2 linked regions of the Bythopirellula goksoeyrii genome follow. The protein of the gene in region 1 interacts with the protein of each later gene in a pairwise test. Links are inferred from orthologs where the notes say so. Each region holds a gene or a part of one and is shown in the gene's direction. Other genes may lie near its edges.

Region 1 (9,749 bases):
ATGTTCACCTTCCTCGGCCTTGAGTTCTTGAGCACGTTCATAGAGTTGCTCGCGGCGCTCAATATCGGCAAGCTGTTTCTTGTGTTCGGCAATGAGAGTTTCCAATTGGTCGATGGTAGAAACTTCGCCTTCGTCGTCGGACTGCACACAGTCGACCTCTATAGCAAGGTCGTGAATCCGACGTGTGATAGTGGCATGCTCTCGTTGGCGGGCAACAATCTCTTCCTGGCGAAGTTTGACTCGCTCATCCAGATCGCCGAGTGCAGAAAAACGCTCGGTGACCGCCACGAACCGCCGAGGATCAAGTTTCTCAGAGAATCCGAGTCCCACAAGCTTGGTTTGCCAGGTTGAGAGCGCTTTGTCATATTGAGCCTTGGCTTGGACGAGGCGAGCTTCTGCTGAGGAAACCTCGTGACCAGCCCGTTTTCGTTGGGCTTCCACCGGTAGCACGTTCTCAAGTTCTGCCAGATGCTTCTCGGCCGCTTGCAGTCGCAAGACTACCGAGCCATCGGTGATCGGCAATTCCGAGTCGAGCAACTTTTTGTCTCGCTCGGCTTCTTCCACTTGGCGAGCCAACGATTCCATCTGTCGCTGGCACGCATCGAGTTTGTCGGCAGCGCTATCTTCGATGAAGTACTTCAAGACAAACATGAAAATCGTAGACGCTAGCCCAGCTAATGCGATCAGGCTGCCATGGCTCCCCAAAGGATTGTTGGGAACCCACAGCCACAGGCCCACCAGCAACATCCCCAGCACTACCGCCGCCAGCGTCCAGCCGAACATCCACAAGGGCAAAACCTGGTCTTCCAAGAGCTCGTGACTCTGCTGCTCCAGATCCAGCTCATGGCTACGAGCCTGTTCGAGCCGTTGTTCGACTTGCATCCGACGCCGCAGACGAGCGACCAAGTCGCTTGCCTCTTCCAGATCCATCGGCAGGCCATGATGTTCGCCCGCAACGATTGCCGATTCGATGCGGGATTTGAGTGACCGCTCATTCTCGGTCAGAGTCGCGAGTTCCTTAGTTTCATGATCGATTTTCTTTTGAGCTGCCTGAACCTCGTCCAGCAGTGGGTGAAGACTCTCAAATTCTGTATTGGTGATCTCTTGGAGATGTCCCGCCCTGGTGATCCCCAGAGCCGTTGCCAGTCGTTCCTGTTCCGTGGTGAGTCGTTTCTGAAGCTCTTGAGACTCACCATTGAGATCCCCGATCTGGCGGTCAAGCGATATGAGCCAGTCTCGCTGTTCGGCGAGCGCTTCAATTCGACTGGCATGCTTTACCAGAAGCTCATTGATTCCCAGCCGTTCAGTCTCTTCCTTCAACTGGCGCCGCTGACCTTCGAGAATGTCAGCCTCTCGTTGGTGCTCCTCAATTTTTCCGTTAAGCGAGTCGAGTCGCGAAGCCGCATCCTCAGGAAGCTGAATCGCGCCGCTGAATTGATTGATTTGCGAAGTGAGTTTTGCACGCCGCCGCCAATTCTCTTTCAGACCCACGGCAATTTCTACCGTGCGCGCTTGATGCTCTGCAGCGGTGACTTCAGTTTCCTGGTCGACAATTTCAGCGTCAAGTTCCTCGATCCGCACGGCAAGCTGCGACCAACGCCGGTTTTGCTGGGCAAGTTGGCTGATCTCACCACGAAGTACTTCGCGTTGAGTGAGTAGATCTGTGATGAGGGAATTCTGTTTCCCACTGGAAAGAAGGTTCTGACGAGTCTTGCGCAATCCTTGAATCACGTCGTAGAGACTTACCCGGTCAAGTCCCGAAGTGAGCCGATAGAGCCATTCCGCAGCCTGGGTATCTGTGAGTGAGCCAAGCCGTTGGATTTCGCCGAGTCCCAATGCGAAGATGTTTTCGTAGGTGACTTCGTCGATGCCCGCGAGTGCATCGCGCAACAGACGATCTCCCGTGGAGTGGCCTTCCTCGTCGATAATGGTCACAAGGCCCAGGTCATCAACGTCTCGGTCCGCATAACGAGCGACGGTCAGAGCCTGCTGGTTGTCGGAGAGTTGCAGAGTGCCGCCAGGTCGACCTCCGTTGACCGGCGGGAGGTAGCGACTCCGCCGAGTCGCGGAGACTCCATACAACACCGAGCGCAAAAACTGCATCAGCGTGGTCTTGCCGGCTTCGTTAGCACCGTAAAAGGCTGTCAAGCTTGGAGAGATCCCGCCAAGTTGGAGATCGTGCCACACGCCGAAACCATCGATGTGAACTTCCGTGATTCTCATGTTACTTAGCTCAATTCTTTATGTGAGTTCGATTCCCTGCGACTCGCAGAGTCGCGGTTATGCGCCGATTAGTATCTCTTCGCCATCCATGAGATCGACGCCCAGCTTGGAGGCTGCCCAGAGTAGTTCAGCGCGATCTTCGGGTTCGACTTTGGCTATTTCGGCCAACGAGGCTTCGCGGTATTCCGCTGGGAGGAATTCATCCAGATCAAGTGATATGTCAGGATCCTCTTCCAGCTTGCGAAAATCTCGCAGCAAATCCCCCATAATCGTTTCTTCATCGACCCATTCCTGAGGTACGTCCAATGGGGCGTTACATTCGATGCCCACGGTCCAAATTCCCGGCGAATGGGCAGCATAGCGGTTTCGCAGCACTTCGACCATTTTGTCGCTTATGCCGCCCGCATGAATGTGATTGACGACGCTGCCGCATCCAGTAATCTGCCAAGTAATGAGCAATTCGCTGCCATGGTGCTTGGTTTTCAGCTTGCCAATTCGATCCTCAATTTGCGACATGAGAGCATCTTCGTCGGTACCGGCCGTAATATCCACGACTTCAGTAATCCAGCGGATCGCATCCGTGGCGACAAAATTCGTTTTTATATGTCCCGCGTCATCCACCAAGACGAGAGTGCAACCATGCGGCCCCGGTTCACTGGGATCGCGGCCTTGGGGCGAACCGCAGTAATGAGCGATTCCGGGAGATTGATCCACCGTTTGCCGATGATGCTGGCCACCCAGGGCCATGTAGTCGACTCGGTCTCCCTCGGTTCCGGGGGAGGCAGCGGTCCCATGAGCGACCCCGACGGTAAATAGCCCTGTCGCATCGCAGAAGAACCCGCTGTCGTCGGGAGTGACCCCTTGGGTACGGCTAATGCCCTGGATTCGCGCCACTGGCTTACCATCTCGAAGTAGTTCGAAATCAGCCACGTGGCCAACGGGGAAAATATGGACATTCTCGGGGAGCGTTGCAGAGGCTGGCCAGGTATCCCCGGCATCTACTTCTCCACAAGCCCAGTAGACGGGGATGTTATGATCTGCAAGACGCTGGAAATGATCTCGGAGGAAAACCACCGCCCGGGGACCGGCCAACTCGGGATCGAGCAAATCACCGGAAAGCAGCAGGGCATCGGCCCCTTCGGCGAGAACGGTCTCAAAAACCTGGCTGGCGGCCAAAAACGGGGCTTCGAGGAATAATTCTCGTTTGTCTGGCGGAACTTCTGCGACCCCTCCCAAGGGGCGTTCCAAGTGAAAATCACTGGCGTGAACGAAGCGTAGCGGGGGAAACGACATCGGAGCCTCCTTGCCGACCGACTTGCAGACAACGCCTACGGCAGGCTGTGTTGTCATGGATTTCATGGTTTCAGACGCCGAGTTTACTCCGAACCTCGTTTTTCTCCAACTTCAGCTTGGAAGAGGCCGAGGGAAGTGGAGAATTTCCACCTCATGGTGCGAACTTGACAAGACCTGCTGTCTTGAGTCAGAATCCGCGCCTACAATAATTGCTTGGCAGTAAACGTTTTAGGTCGAATTCTGCCCAGCAATTGGTATGTTGTCTGAGTACATCCTACGTTGGGTTGTAACTAGTTTGATACTTATTTCTAGAGATAGGTGAGCGGATGGAGTGCGGAGTGCTAGCTTTGCCCGAGCAGGCGGAGCCCATTTTCGAAGAATCATGGGAATTGGCAGGAAGGACGACGGATATCCTAGCAGAGATGGATGATCCTTTCGACGATTTCGACGACGACGATTTCGACGATGACTTTGATGACGACTTTGAAGAGGACTGGGAAGACGATCTGACCGAGGACAACGAGTTCCCAGATACTTTTGGTCAAGATGATAGTGACGATGACGACGGCGATGCTCCGTTCAATGATGACCCCGATTTCGATGATGACTGAAACAAGTGAATGACCAATTCTCAATGACCAATGACCAGCGTATTGATTGGTCATTGGTCATTTGGTTCTTGCTGTGAATACATTTGCCTCTTGACGAACGACAATCGGGTTCCATGTTTCCCACAATCGATAAGAATGAAAGTTTTCCCGCTCGCGAGTTGGCTGTTGGAGAATTCTGGCGCGAGAACGACATCTACCACAAGTCGCTCGCTGCCCGCGAGGGTGCGCCACCATTTGTATTCTATGAAGGCCCGCCCACAGCCAACGGCATGCCGCACCCCGGGCATTGCTTGACTCGGGCCATCAAGGATCTGTTTCCCCGCTACAAGACGATGCGTGGCTATCGCTGCGACCGCAAGGCGGGTTGGGACACGCATGGCTTGCCGGTCGAAGTGGAAGTCTGCAAGGAGATGGGTATCCACTCCAAAGAAGAGATCGAGGCCTTTGGCATCGAACCCTTTATCCAGAAATGTCAGCAAAGTGTCTGGCGCTACATGCAAGAGTGGCGTCGTCTGACCGAGCGGCTCGGCTTCTGGGTCGATCTTGATGAGGCGTATGTCACCTATCACCAGAGCTACGTCGAAAGCGTCTGGTGGAGCCTCAAGACGCTTTTTGATCGTGGACTACTTTATCGCGGGCACAAAATAGTCTGGTGGTGGGCACAGGGTGGCACGGCGCTCTCGGCGGGGGAAGTGGGACAGGGGTACCGGGAGGTGGCGGATCCGAGTGTTTATGTGAAGTTTCCGCTGTTGGATGATGACGGCAAAGAAACGGATACTTCGCTGTTGGTGTGGACCACCACCCCCTGGACGTTGCCAAGTAATCAATTTACAGCGGTGCATCCTGACATCGAATACACCGAAATAGAAGATCCTGATTCAGATGTCGAACGAAAACTAATAGTTGCTCTCGATTGTGTCGCTACAGTCATCGACAAGTACAACTTAAAGCAGAAAAAATCGGGACCAGTTGAAAAAGGGCAGGGGCCCGTGTTTGTTGGCGACAATGTGTTCCCAGGAAAAGACCTGATTGGTCGAAGGTATAAGCCGCCATTTGATTGCTTTTATGAAAAGAAATGGGTTGGCGTAAAGACTTTACATGGAGATAGAGATCAAAGATTTGGCTATTACCAAGGTCGCTTGGTCCACCCGAATTTAAAGGGTGAGAACATCGAACACACTAGTTGGCGAGTAGTTGGGGCAGATTTTGTCACTACGGACAGTGGAACAGGCATCGTTCATCAAGCTCCAGCATTTGGTGAAGTAGATTATGATGTGCTTTTGAACGAGAGAGAGCGATTTCATCCAGGTAGTAGGCCACAACTCATAAACTGTGTCGGAGCCGATGGCAAGTTTTTGGAAGACGCGCCTGAGATCGTGCGAAATCGCTGGGTCAAAGATTGCGACAAGGACATCATCCGCTATCTCAAGACACGTGGTTTGCTCTTCCACCAAGAACAATATCTCCACGATTACCCCTTTTGTTGGCGGGCCGAGGAAGATCCGCTTATTCAGTATCCCCGTGAGAGTTGGTTCGTTCGTACGACCGAATACAAGGACCAGATGCTCGCCAATAATGCGAAGATCAATTGGCTCCCCGAACACATCAAAGAGGGTCGATTTGGGAAGTTTCTCGAATCGAACGTCGATTGGGCCTTGAGCCGCGAACGGTATTGGGGAACTCCGCTGCCGATCTGGGTTTGTGACGAGACAGGAAAGATGGAGGCGGTGGAGAGCTATGAAGAGTTGCTGGCCAAGCCGCAAGCGACTGGGTTCGAGGTATGGGAAGAAGCGAAACAAAAGAATCCCGATCTTCCTGATGATCTACGGATTCACAAGCCCTACATCGATGCAGTGATCTATGAATCTCCCTTTGCTAAAGGTGCTCGCATGCGGCGGGTCACCGAGGTGATCGACTGCTGGTACGATAGCGGCGCGATGCCGTTCGCCCAGTGGGGATATCGGGGCCAGGATTCAGGCCCCGCAAAAGAACAATTTGAATCTCAATTCCCCGCCGATTTCATCAGCGAAGCCCTCGACCAAACCCGCGGCTGGTTCTACAGCCAGCTAGCGATTTCGACGTTAATGTTTGGTAAGGGTGAGTCTGTCGATTCTCCCCAGTCCCCAGTGCCCAGTCCCCCGTATCCCCATCCCTTCAAAAACTGCATCGTCCTTGGCCTCATGCTCGGCGAAGACGGCCAGAAAATGTCCAAGAGCAAGCGGAACTACCGCGAGCCGAATGAAATCTTCGACAAGTATGGTGCCGATGCCCTCCGGTGGTACTTGTTTGCCAATCAGCCACCATGGACCTCGATTCGCTACAGCGAAGATTCGATCAAGGACAGCATCCCCGAGTTTCTGCTGAGGCTGTGGAACGTATATAGCTTTTTCACGATCTACGGAAATATCGACGAGTTTGATCCGGCAAAAGAGTTAGGTGAATCAGCCGCTACATGGTCACCGGAGCGACCAGTTCAACTGGACGCGGAAACTCTTTCCAACGCCGAATCCTATCGACCGATTGCAGAGCGGAGCGAACTCGATCGTTGGATTCTCAGTGAACTCAACGCGGCCTGCGCCATCGTGGTCGAGCGAATGGACGCTTTTGATAATTTCGGAGCCTGTCAGGCGATCACATCTTTTATCGATGGTTTGTCCAACTGGTATGTCCGGCGGAGTCGTGATCGTTTCTGGGCGAAAGAAAAGCGGTCGACTGACAAACTCGACGCCTATTGGACTCTTTATGAATGTTTGCTTACGACAACAAAGTTAACTGCACCGTTCGTGCCATTTTTGGCCGAGCGATTGTGGCAGGACCTTGCTGTGTTTCCATTCAAAGAGGCACTGGAAGATCAATCAGTCGTCGAAAGTGTGCATTTGTGTGACTTCCCCGTTGGAGATGCCTCAGCAGTTGACCAGTCGCTCTCCGAACAGATGGACTTGGTTCGCCTGATTTCATCGCTGGGTCGACAGGCCCGCAGCGCGGCAGAGCTCAAGGTCCGTCAGCCGCTTTCTAAGGTGGAAGTTATCTTGGCGGATACCTCTCACCAAGCATGGCTCGAGGATCACGCGGGGGTGATCGCCGAGGAACTCAACGTGAAAGCTGTTGAATTCAGCGATGAACCCGAGAAATACGTCGATCACGAAGTCGTGCCAAACTTCAAGCTCTTGGGCCCGAAGCTCGGCAAATTGATGCCGAAAGTTAAGGGAGTTCTCGCCAAGCAGAGCGGCAGCGAGCTGTTGGCCAACATCCAAGACAATGGGCAGATCAATATCGAGATCAATGGCCAACCAATCGCGCTGACGGCAGAGGAAGTCGAGTTTCGTATTCAGGCCAAACCGGGCTGGACCTCGGCAAACGACAAGGGAGTGGTCGTAGTGCTGGCCACCGAAGTCACTCCGGAACTCTTGGCAGAAGGCTGGATCAAAGATTTCATTCGCCTTGTGCAAGATCGAAGAAAAGAAATAGGTTGTGAGTTTACGGATAGAATTGAAATTGGAATAGTAACAGATTCCGCAGATCTTCAGTCAGCCATTGAAACATTTCTTGACCGTATCAGACAAGAAACACTTTCAGTTCGCATTGTCTTTGAACCATTGGAAGATGTAGAACCCATAGCAACTAAGATTGGCGATGCCGATGTGGAACTCTACCTACGAGTGTCATCGTGAATCGGCAAACTAGCAAACCTCTCAAGCTCGCAGTTCTGATTTCCGGTGGTGGCCGAACTCTCAAGAACTTGCTCGATTTGGCAGCCGAGGGAACGCTACCCATCGACGTGCGGCTTGTGATTTCGAGTACCGAGAGGGCAGGGGGACTGCAACATGCTAAAGCTGCAGGTATTCCATCGGCTGTCTTTGAGCGAAAGCAGTTCGCTACAGATGAGGCATATGGATCCACTATATTCGACGCTTGCCGTGAGGCCGAGGTGGATTACGTCGCCATGGCCGGATTCTTAAAACTTGCACCCGTGCCGGACGATTTTGCTGGCCGCGTGTTGAATATCCACCCAGCACTAATCCCGTCATTTTGTGGGCATGGCATGTATGGTCATCATGTCCATCAGGCGGTGTTAGACTACGGGGCAAAGGTAACTGGCTGCACAGTCCATTTCGTCGACAATGAATACGACCGTGGACCAATCATCTGGCAACAACCGGTCCCGGTGTTCGACGACGACACTGCGGATTCTCTTGCCGCTCGAGTGTTTGAAGCAGAAAAGGAGTCGTATCCCCATGTGCTTAAGCTGCTTGCAGCAGGACGAATTCAACTGGAAGGTCGGCGCGTGACTTTCGGTGAACGGCAATGAGTTGAGCATGTCCGAAATCGACCAACTCGACGCTGAACAAATCAAGGAGCAGATTTGCGACATTGGGCGACGGCTCTGGCAACGCCAACTCGTAGCGGGGATCGATGGCAACATTACAGTTCGATTGACCGAGAACGAAGTCCTTTGCACTCCCACGTTGCATTCTAAGGGATTTCTGGAGCCAGCAGACATTTGCTTGGTGAACCTCCATGGAGAGCAGTTGGCGGGCCAGAAACGCCGCTCTAGCGAGATCCTCTTGCATCTTGAGATCCTCAAGGCTCGACCCGATGTGAGGAGCGTCGTCCACAGCCATCCGCCCCACGCCACAGCTTTCGCTGTTTGTGGTCGACGAGTGCCGCTTGGGTTACTTGCCGAGGCAGAATTCTTCCTTGGCGAAGTCCCTATCGCTCCCTATGAGCTGCCGGGGACAGCCACGTTCGCCCGCACGGTGTTGCCTTATGTTCATCGCTCGAATGTATGCCTGTTGGCCAACCATGGGGCGGTCACCTATGGCGGGAGCCTCATCGATGCCTACAATCTGATGGAAGTGCTGGATGCCTATTGCCGGATCGTGTTGTTGGCTGAGAGGTTGGGACCCGCACAGTCCCTCACGGCTGACCAGCAGGCGGAACTTTCTCAACTGAGAGTCCAGAGCGGCGTGGCACCTCCCAAACCTTATGCCTCTGACGAAATTACTGATGACTCAATCTGAATACCCTCAACTTGACGTAATCGCCGTGGGCGCCCACCCAGACGATGTAGAAATCGGCTGTGGAGGCACCGTGGCCCAACTCGTACGGCAGGGCTACCAGGTGGGGATCATCGATCTCACCGATGGTGAACCTACCCCCTCGTCGTCGGGCCCTGAGGAGCGTCTCGCAGAAGCACAGGCCGCCGCTGAGGCTTTGGGGGTCCAACATCGCGTTACAATGGATCTGCCGAATCGAAAGCTATTCGATAGCTATGAAGCGCGAGTCAAACTGGCTATCGAGTTTCGCAAATACCGTCCCAAGCTGGTGTTGGGATTGGGAGAGAAGACCCCGCTCGCTTCGCCCGATCACTGGCAGGCGATGCAGATAACCGACGCGGCCGTGTTCTACTCCAGGCTAACCAAATGGGACATCGATTTCACCAATATCCCGCCGCACACGATCTCCTCTCATTTGTACTACACCCTCGAGTCACATCGGGCGAACCCACTTGCCGGAGAAGGTCAAATAGTTGTCGATATCGGGGACACTCTCGCCGCGAAACTCGCATCGGTTCGGTGTTACAAGTCACAATTTCCTCCGGAGAAGCAATACATCTTCCCC
Region 2 (8,567 bases), 1.4 Mb from region 1 along the record:
ATACACTGAAAGGCTTGATTTTCAGTTTTCCAGGCTCACGTGGTGACCAGCGAGGCATCGCGGGAAACGGCCTCTGGCAATTTCGCTTGTCACAGATGGGCTACGGAATCGTTGGCTTTCGCGACTTGCTCGATTTTGGCTATGACTACTGGGGAGAAAACGACGCTGAGGTGCAAGCCAATTTTCAAGGCGTACTCGACTCGATCGCCGCGGCTTCAGGGCATTCTGAGCTAAGTAACGCACCTGTACTTCTCGATGGTGTTTCCAAAGGGGGATATTCAGCAGGCTACTTAGCTTCGTTCGTGCCGGACCGTACGCTGGGATTCATTGCCGACAAAGGTTTCGCGACTGGTGTACTCGATAGCACGCGGCCAACAGCGCCGGGAATCGTAATCGCCGGAGAGCGTGACGACGTCGTGCAGCCGTATTTCTTGAACCAGGATTTCCTGGAGAGTCGCGCGGTCGATGGCCATACTGCTTACCTTGTGGAATGGCGCACCACACATCGCGAGACGACTGAGGCCTTTCGCTTGGCTTTAATGGATCAGTGCATGCGGGCTCGCTATCCTGTTGGGCAATTGCCTTCTTCCGAACCAGACGATCCGCTCATGCTCAATGATCCGTCAGGTTTCTTGGCTGAGACCAGTATATTCGACCCGGCGCTGGGACAACTGTTCAATCCTGATCCAATCATCACACCAGAAGCAGTCTATCCACTCGACTCATCGAAAGCCTCATGGTTGGCGTCTGAGACTTTGGCGTTGCTCTACCGCATTCAGAATGAGAATACCCAACTGGGGTCCAAGGTGCAGTTCTCTCCGGTTGCACCCTTCAACGGCAAGGTCGATCTCTCGGTACAAATCACGGGGATCGAATCGACCCGATTGTGGCTCTATCACGAATCGGAATTGCTAGGTGAGTTCGATCCATCGCAGGGGCCTGTCAAGTTTAGTTACGTGGCCAAGGAGAATGGTCTGCAAACATTCTTTGCGATTGCAGAGTATTCTGACGGAGGAGTGCTCAAGACCACGGGCAACTATCTCCCGACAGTGGTTGCCGGTGCAGTAGTCGTTCCAGAACCAGCGACCGCGATCCTCTTGGCGGTGTCGAGTTGCACGATACTGCTGCCTCGATCGAACGGAAGAATTCTCCCGCAAACTCACGTGCTTGAACCACAATTGGTCAAAGCACGAGTCCCAAATCGCAAGGCATCAGCATTGAGCCACCAGGGCCGAACCGGTTCATTGCTGAGCGCAGTCTAAACGCAATTCAAATCCTAATTCCTGCAAAAACGGGTTTAAAAGCTTTACAAAGTTTGACATCGTTTTCAGGCTCCCTAACAATGGAAGCACTCTTGTCATTTCCCTTTTTTGTGCTTTTTCGTAGCTGGAAACAATTTGTCACTAGTTAGAACTATCTCTAGTTCCGCCTTGCCCCTTTCATCTTAGTCTTGGAGAGAATCATATGCGTAGGATTCAGATTGGCACTCTATTCGGCAGTGTTTTAGTCTTTCTAGTTTTTAACAGTAGTGTTTTTGCGCAGAACGAAGCAAGCTTCACAGAATTTCAGTGGATTGGTGGTACCGGTTTGCAAACTTGGCAGAGCGGTGCCAACTGGGATTTGCCTGATTTTCCGAATGACACGGATCCTCTCGACATGGACTATCCCACAGCCGATCTCTCCGTAGGGTTGGGGGCCAATCTCAACGTCAGCATTGGTACTAGCGCCGTTACTGTTGCTGGACTAGCGATGGGAGGGACTTCGGGTGTGGTGACTAGCGAAATATCCAGCGGTGGACCTGCCGGCATTCTGCATTTCAAGAACTACTTCGAACCTGAAGGTCTATTAACCGAAAAGGATGCCGACTTTGACAACGATGGATTGGTGGCGGGTAGCGATTTCTTGATCTGGCAACGGAACTATCTCTTCCAAAACACGGGTCCGGACAACATTAATGATCAGGGGGATGCCAACGACGATGATTCCGTCAATGGTGTTGATCTTATGATCTGGCAAGAACAGTATGGTCTTGGCAATAGCTTTTTCACACAGGGTGATGCGTTTCTAAGGAGCGGAGGCGTAGCTGGCTCGGTGAATCGAATCACGGCTCCGATTCATCTTGAAGATGAGCCACTGGAAATCGATGCCATCAATCCCCTGGTGATTGATGTTGGCGCCAATATTACTAATAGTGCCCCAGATTTGACCAGCAGTTCCAGAATCAGCGTGCTTAGGGGCACAGTTACCATCAACAGTGAGATTGTCGTAACGGATGTTGATACCACGCCCATGAGTGGTGGGACCGATCTCACTCTAAGGGCTACCGCTAGCAGGGCTGATGGAAACGGCGCAACCTTGATCCTCAATGGCATCGTCCGAGACGCCAATCCGGCTCAAACTGGCAGCGTTACATTTGGCGGAGGAGATGGCCGGATAGAAATCTACGGTGACAATGACCTCGGAGGCACCGTTAGAACCGGTGGTGCCGAAATAGTCCTAGGTCACGATCACGCCTTGGGCGTGAGTTCTCTGGCCCCTTTCACTCCCGCTCATGTGCGTCCTGGAGGCACCTTCATCTCGGATAACGACAATCGCAACATTCCAAATAAGTTCACGCTGCAAAGTAACTTCAATTTTGCTGGCGACAAGACGCTTACTCTTTCTGGTGAAATAACACAAACTAACAACCGAGGTTTCAATAACAATATTGAAGCTCCCGGCGAGCTGATCCTAGATGGTCTGCTTAATATTTGGGAGGACGACGAAGCTCTACTTCGAGAGTTTGATTTCTTCGGAACTGGCACCACGCGGATTACTGGGCTTATCCGCGATGATTTCCTCTTTTCTGGTCAAGACCGGCGAATCAACCAGTCGGGGCCTGGCGTGTTGATCATTGACGTGGGCTTAGGTGACAATAACCATTCGGGGCCCACAACGATTTCTAGGGGTAATTTTCACTACGCAAATAACGATTCTCTGAATGTTGGAGGGGGATTGATAGTGTCTTCTGGCGGCGCGATAGGAGTCGACACGGGAGTTGCCACGAATTCGACATTCCTTCAAAAAATCGATCCGACAAGTACCGGTGGCTTGATGCTGGCTGCAAGCGATGCCTCTGCGAATCTGGATTTCACGAGCTTCCCTCTATCGAATGCTGGCAACATGACTGTGGCCGCCCCTGAGACTGGTCTCACCTATACAGGGATTATAACACCTGCGAACTCAACTTATGGACTCGGTGGTGGTTCTGGGACTTTGACTTTGCCAAACGCTCAACTATCAGGTGCGAATGCCCTGGAAGTGAGAAACGAAGGGACGGTCGAGCTTCTTGGAGATAACACCTATTCGGGTACGACTTCGATTGTTTTGAGATCTGGCAGTGGAGACCCGCCTACTCTTGTGGTCGACAAACTTACCAACGGAGGAGTAGCAAGTAGCATTGGCTCCTCATCATCCGATGCATCGAATCTGTACATTCAAGGAGCAACACTCAAGTATGTTGGAACGGGTGACTCTACCGATCGCCTATTTACTATCGGTACGAAGGGTTTGACCATTGATTCATCAGGAACTGGTGCCGTTGTATTTTCTAATACTGGTCTGCTAGGTCGCGACGATGCAGAGAGTAGGCTAGGCACACTTGATGATTTTAGCGGACGGCCAGATGAGATAGTCGAGATTGACGACACCAGTGACATCGTTGTTGGCATGGCAGTCAGCGATCCTGATGGTGGGGGTACTTTCACTCAAGCTCCTTGCGAACCGAGTGGTGCCAACTGCATCCCCGTGGATACGGTGGTTACGAGTGTCGGAACTCATTCCGTCGTAATCAACAACTCTTTTCCATTCATACTGAAAGAGAATACGACCATAGTTTTTGGAACCGTGGAAAGAACGTTGACACTGGCTGGTACAAATGCCAATGACAATACACTGGCATCCGTCATTAGTGATTCCGGTTTAGGTGGTGTTGTGAGCGTCGATAAGGTAGATGCCGGCAAGTGGATTCTCTCAGGTGCCAATACATATACTGGCAGCACGACAGTGACTGAGGGGATTTTGAGCATTACCAACGGCTACTTGGCTGATACTTCAACGGTCAATTTAAACAGCAGTGGTATGCTTGATCTCGATTTCACCGGTGCTGATGTGATCGACAGTCTCGTCCTGGATGGAGTTGCGCTATCCGATGGGATTTACGGAGCCACAGACGGTGGCATGGGCTACAATGTTTTGGCCGCTCTCTCTGGCAGTGGTTTTCTCAATGTCGGCAATGTTCCATTCCCACTTGTTGGTGCCTTAGCAGCGGTACCAGAGCCGAGTGCTCTGCTGCTGGTTTCGATTGCCTGCCTGGGATTGGCTGGAACGAGAAAACAAGTTCGTCGATCCTAGAATGTCTGCATATTCATGAGCGCAAAGCCCGGGTCTGGTGCGAATCAGTCCCGGGCAGATTTTGCGCTGTTCGACAAAGACTCCCCCTGCGGTGTCAAACCGAGGAGTATTGAGTACGGCATTATCCAAAGCTCAATCGCTTGTCCCAGCTTGCAGGATACTGACGGAATACTAGGATTAAGTGTCTTACCTCACATTCATGGCGGATTTCTAGTTTGCAATAGGAAGAGTATTCACTCAGTCCAACGCCAGCAGTTATAAACAACCAAAAGGGGTGATCCATGGCCTCCCGACATCGCTTTAATCTTAAGTCATCGTTCGCCACCCTCTTGGTTGTCGGCGTTCTGTTCGCCAGTGCTGCCGGTTGTTCTGGGGCTAAATCAGGAACTGACAGAATCCAAGAGGGGGAGTCTGCCAACACCGTGAGCGGTGGAGGTGAACTCGGAACTGACCAAAGTGATTCAATAGGTGGGAAACGAAAAATTGCCGTGGTGATCTCTACTTTGAACAACCCGTGGTTTGTCGTGCTCGGCGAAACGGCTCGCGATCGGGCAATCGAGCTCGGCTACGAAGTCACTTTATTTGACTCGCAAAACGACACCTCAAAAGAGGCTGCCCACTTCGACAATGTGATTGCTGCGGAGTACGGAGCAATCCTTTTCAACCCGACTGATGCGGACGGTTCTGTAGCGAATGTTAAACGTGCGAAGGATGCCGGTATCCCCGTGTTCTGCATTGACCGAGAAATAAATTCCACCGACGCCGCTACTGCACAGTTGTTGTCCGACAACTATTCTGGCTGCGTCGAGTTGGGAAAGTACTTTGTCGAACAAGTCGGAAAGGAAGGCAATTACGTTGAACTATTGGGGCTGGTCGGAGACAACAACACTTGGAATCGATCGAAAGGTTTTCACAGTGTGGTGGATCGGTACGAAGGACTGGAAATGGTCGCCCAGCAACCGGCCGACTTTGATCGGAACAAGGCATTGGAGGTGATGGAGTCCATGCTGCAGTCGCATGACGATATTTCGGCTGTCTTCTGTGGCAACGATGCCATGGCGATGGGGGCGTATCAGGCGTTGCTTGGAGCAGGGAAAAGCGATGAAATCAAGATATTTGGCTACGACGGGTCCACGGATGTTGTTCAATCCATCGCTGACGGGAAAATCACAGCGACTGTAATGCAGTATCCCAAACTGATGGCAATGAAGTCGGCGGAGTTCGCCCACGAATACCTGGCCAATGGAAAACGGGACTTTCCACAAAAGATTCCTGTTAATGTCGATCTTGTCAGCGCGCAGAATATCGATCAATTCACCGGCTTTGGAAAGAAAGATTGATGAAGCTGCTCAATCCTGCTCGGCTGGCAATTTGCACGTTGATAGTATGTGTGTTGCTCTATTTTTTTCCGCTGTTCAGAATTAGCAAGCTAGGGTCATCTCCCACCTCTGCTTTGGATTCGAAGGCACGATCAGTCCTCGATACAGCTAGTCCGAAAAAGTTGTCGTCGCCCGACGTCACTACCTATATTGAGAAACTGTGGACCGATCGACTTCCCGAGGCCGCCGGGAATGCAGCATCCGTTGACGAAGTGTTGGCTATGGCTGCGGCAGATCCTGCTCGCGCTCGACAAGAGTATGGTCGAGAAGTTGGATTGGGGGGGCCCACGTTCTTTTTTCTACGAGGCCGCGGTCGAATAGAGAGCGTCGATCAGGACGAATGCCTTGTGATTATCGAGGGCCAATCGCAGCCTATCGTGCTAGAAATCGGTATTCTTCTGGGCAATGCGGTTCGTGATGCAACCGGACTGGTCAATGTGGGCGAGTTTCCCAACTCGCAGGAATTCAACCGACTGTCGGCAGAGTTGAACGAGCGTTGTGAATCGCAAGTGATACGTCCCGTTCGCGACTTTCTGGTCGTGGGCACCCACGTAAAGTTTGTCGGGTGTGGTGAAGTCCGCAACAACAAGGATTTTGATCCACTCAAACTGATTCCTGTTCAATTGACGGTACTCAATCCAGCGGAGCAAATCGAATGAGCGCAGCTTCGCCGAGTGCGGTACCGGTGCTGTCGGGCCGTGGTATCGTCAAGAGGTACCCCGGTGTACTGGCATTGGACCATGTGGACTTTGAAATCCATGCCGAGGAAGTCCACGGACTAATTGGAGAGAATGGGGCTGGCAAAACGACGTTGATGCATATTCTCGCCGGTGCGCAACAACCCTCCGAAGGTAAGATTGAGTTGGATGGCCAGCCGGTGCGTTTCGCCAATGCTAGCGAAGCACTGCAGCAACGCATCTGCATCGTCTATCAAGAACTGAATCTGATCCCCCATCTGTCCGTCGCAGAGAACGTTTTTCTCGGGCGCGAGATACTCACAGCCACCGGACTGATCGATGCCAAATCACAATATCTGCGCTGCGAGAAACTGCTTGCGCCACTCGACCCATCCATCGACCCTCGTTCATCGGTAAACGCACTGCGAGTTGGCCAACAGCAGATCGTCGAGATCGCCAAGGCACTCAACTCCGAGGCTCGCGTTATTTTCATGGACGAACCGACTTCTGCGATTAGTGATTCTGAAGTTGAGGTGCTATTCAAACTGATCGACTCGCTACGGAAGGACGGAATCGCAATCGTCTATGTCTCGCACAAGCTCGACGAACTGCTGCGAATCACTGATCGGATCACAGTCCTGCGCGACGGCAAGTATGTCGACACTGTGACGACATGCGATGCACAGCAGGAAACGATTGTCCGGCTGATGGTAGGTCGTGATCTTAGCGAAATGTACACTCAGCACGCTGCGGAGAGTGGCGAGGAAGTCCTTAGGGTCGATTCCATCAGCCAACAGTCCGGCATTGGAGAACGCTTGCGGGTCGATGGTGTGTCTTTTTCTGTCGCCGCTGGTGAAGTGTTGGGGATTTTTGGCCTGATGGGGGCTGGACGTACGGAACTCTTGGAATCCATATACGGACTTCATCCGAACACAACGAGTGGAACAGTTTCCATTCATGGCCAACGCTGCGACCTCCGCTCACCAGCAGCCGCGATGCGACATGGCATCGGACTTGTGCCTGAGGATCGGAAAAGGCAAGGGTTAGTCTTGGGGATGAGTGTTGAGAACAACCTCAGCTTGTCGAATATCGGACTCATCGAATCGTATGCATTCCTTAATCAACGGCTAGAGCAACGGCTTGCCGAAAACTATGTCGAGCAACTGTCGATCAAAACGCCGTCGGTGCGTCAGAAGGTAAGTGTCTTGAGCGGCGGAAATCAGCAAAAAGTTGTGTTGGGCAGAGTACTCAGCATGGCTCCCCGTGTGCTGTTGCTCGACGAACCAACACGCGGAATCGATATCAACGCCAAGCGGGAAATCTACGCACTTGTCGATCAACTAAAACATCAAGGCTTGGCAATTGTTGTGGTGTCGTCAGAACTTCCCGAACTGTTGGGAATTTCGGATCGAATCATGGTAATGTGCGAAGGCCGCAAAACGGCCGAATTCCACCGAGAGCAGGCGACCGAAGAAGTTGTAATGCAGGCCGCAGTCCCCGGTTTTCAGATCGAGGCAGCTGCGCATGCATAAGTCGTCAATGGCCCTTGTGAAATTCGTTAGCCGATTTCAATCGCTGCTGGTGCTGATGCTGATGGTTATCGCCATCAGTTTGCTTTCAGATCGGTTCCTGACAGCCGCCAACGGGTGGAATATTATGCGGCAGATTTCGGTAAACGTCTGTCTGTCGATAGGTATGACGATGATCATCATCGCCGGTGGCATTGATTTGTCGGTGGGGTCGATACTCGCGCTGGCAGGAGCGGTCACCGCTGGACTGATCAAGTCTCCGATGCCGATTCCCTGGTTGGGGATTCAGTTGGATTTTACCCTGGCTGGTGCCCTACTCGCTGGGATAGCAGTTGGCATGCTGCTGGGGTGGTTCAACGGTCTGATGATCACACGGGTTCGCATACCGCCATTTGTTGCAACGCTCGGCATGCTCAGCATTGCCCGTGGTCTGACCATGTTATGGACAAAAGGCTTTCCAATCACCGGTCTGGGTTCCTCGTTCGCTATCATTGGCACAGCAAGTTTCTTGGGGGCGCCGGTTCCGGTTTGGATCTCGGGGTTGTTAGTGCTCCTGTTCATTATCGTAACCAACAAAACTCGCTTCGGTC

Evidence for each region.
Region 2: the proteins of ileS (region 1) and Pr1d_RS06870 interact in binary tests that used the Escherichia coli proteins (3 or more experiments, as listed by UniProt). The link is inferred for Bythopirellula goksoeyrii from one-to-one orthologs.

Annotation. Positions count from the first base shown.
Region 1 is NZ_CP042913.1:3,092,065-3,101,813, forward strand. The notes cover bases 3,931-7,998. They hold ileS (isoleucine--tRNA ligase), read left to right. Parts: upstream 3,931-4,240; coding sequence 4,241-7,798; downstream 7,799-7,998. Other genes in these bases: Pr1d_RS12315 (hypothetical protein), read left to right, coding at 3,931-4,127; purN (phosphoribosylglycinamide formyltransferase), read left to right, coding at 7,795-7,998. In the rest of the region: Pr1d_RS12305 (AAA family ATPase), read right to left, coding at 1-2,223; Pr1d_RS12310 (metallophosphoesterase family protein), read right to left, coding at 2,281-3,573; more of Pr1d_RS12315, read left to right, coding at 3,855-3,930; more of purN, read left to right, coding at 7,999-8,436; Pr1d_RS12330 (class II aldolase/adducin family protein), read left to right, coding at 8,444-9,148; Pr1d_RS12335 (PIG-L family deacetylase), read left to right, coding at 9,135-9,749. UniProt on the Escherichia coli protein: Catalyzes the attachment of isoleucine to tRNA(Ile). As IleRS can inadvertently accommodate and process structurally similar amino acids such as valine, to avoid such errors it has two additional distinct tRNA(Ile)-dependent editing activities.
Region 2 is NZ_CP042913.1:1,716,186-1,724,752, forward strand. The notes cover bases 3,817-6,702. They hold Pr1d_RS06870 (D-ribose ABC transporter substrate-binding protein), read left to right. Parts: upstream 3,817-4,673; coding sequence 4,674-5,732; downstream 5,733-6,702. Other genes in these bases: Pr1d_RS06865 (autotransporter-associated beta strand repeat-containing protein), read left to right, coding at 3,817-4,392; Pr1d_RS06875 (DUF2291 family protein), read left to right, coding at 5,732-6,430; Pr1d_RS06880 (sugar ABC transporter ATP-binding protein), read left to right, coding at 6,427-6,702. In the rest of the region: Pr1d_RS06860 (hypothetical protein), read left to right, coding at 1-1,262; more of Pr1d_RS06865, read left to right, coding at 1,465-3,816; more of Pr1d_RS06880, read left to right, coding at 6,703-7,980; Pr1d_RS06885 (ABC transporter permease), read left to right, coding at 7,973-8,567. UniProt on the Escherichia coli protein: Part of the ABC transporter complex RbsABC involved in ribose import. Binds ribose. Also serves as the primary chemoreceptor for chemotaxis.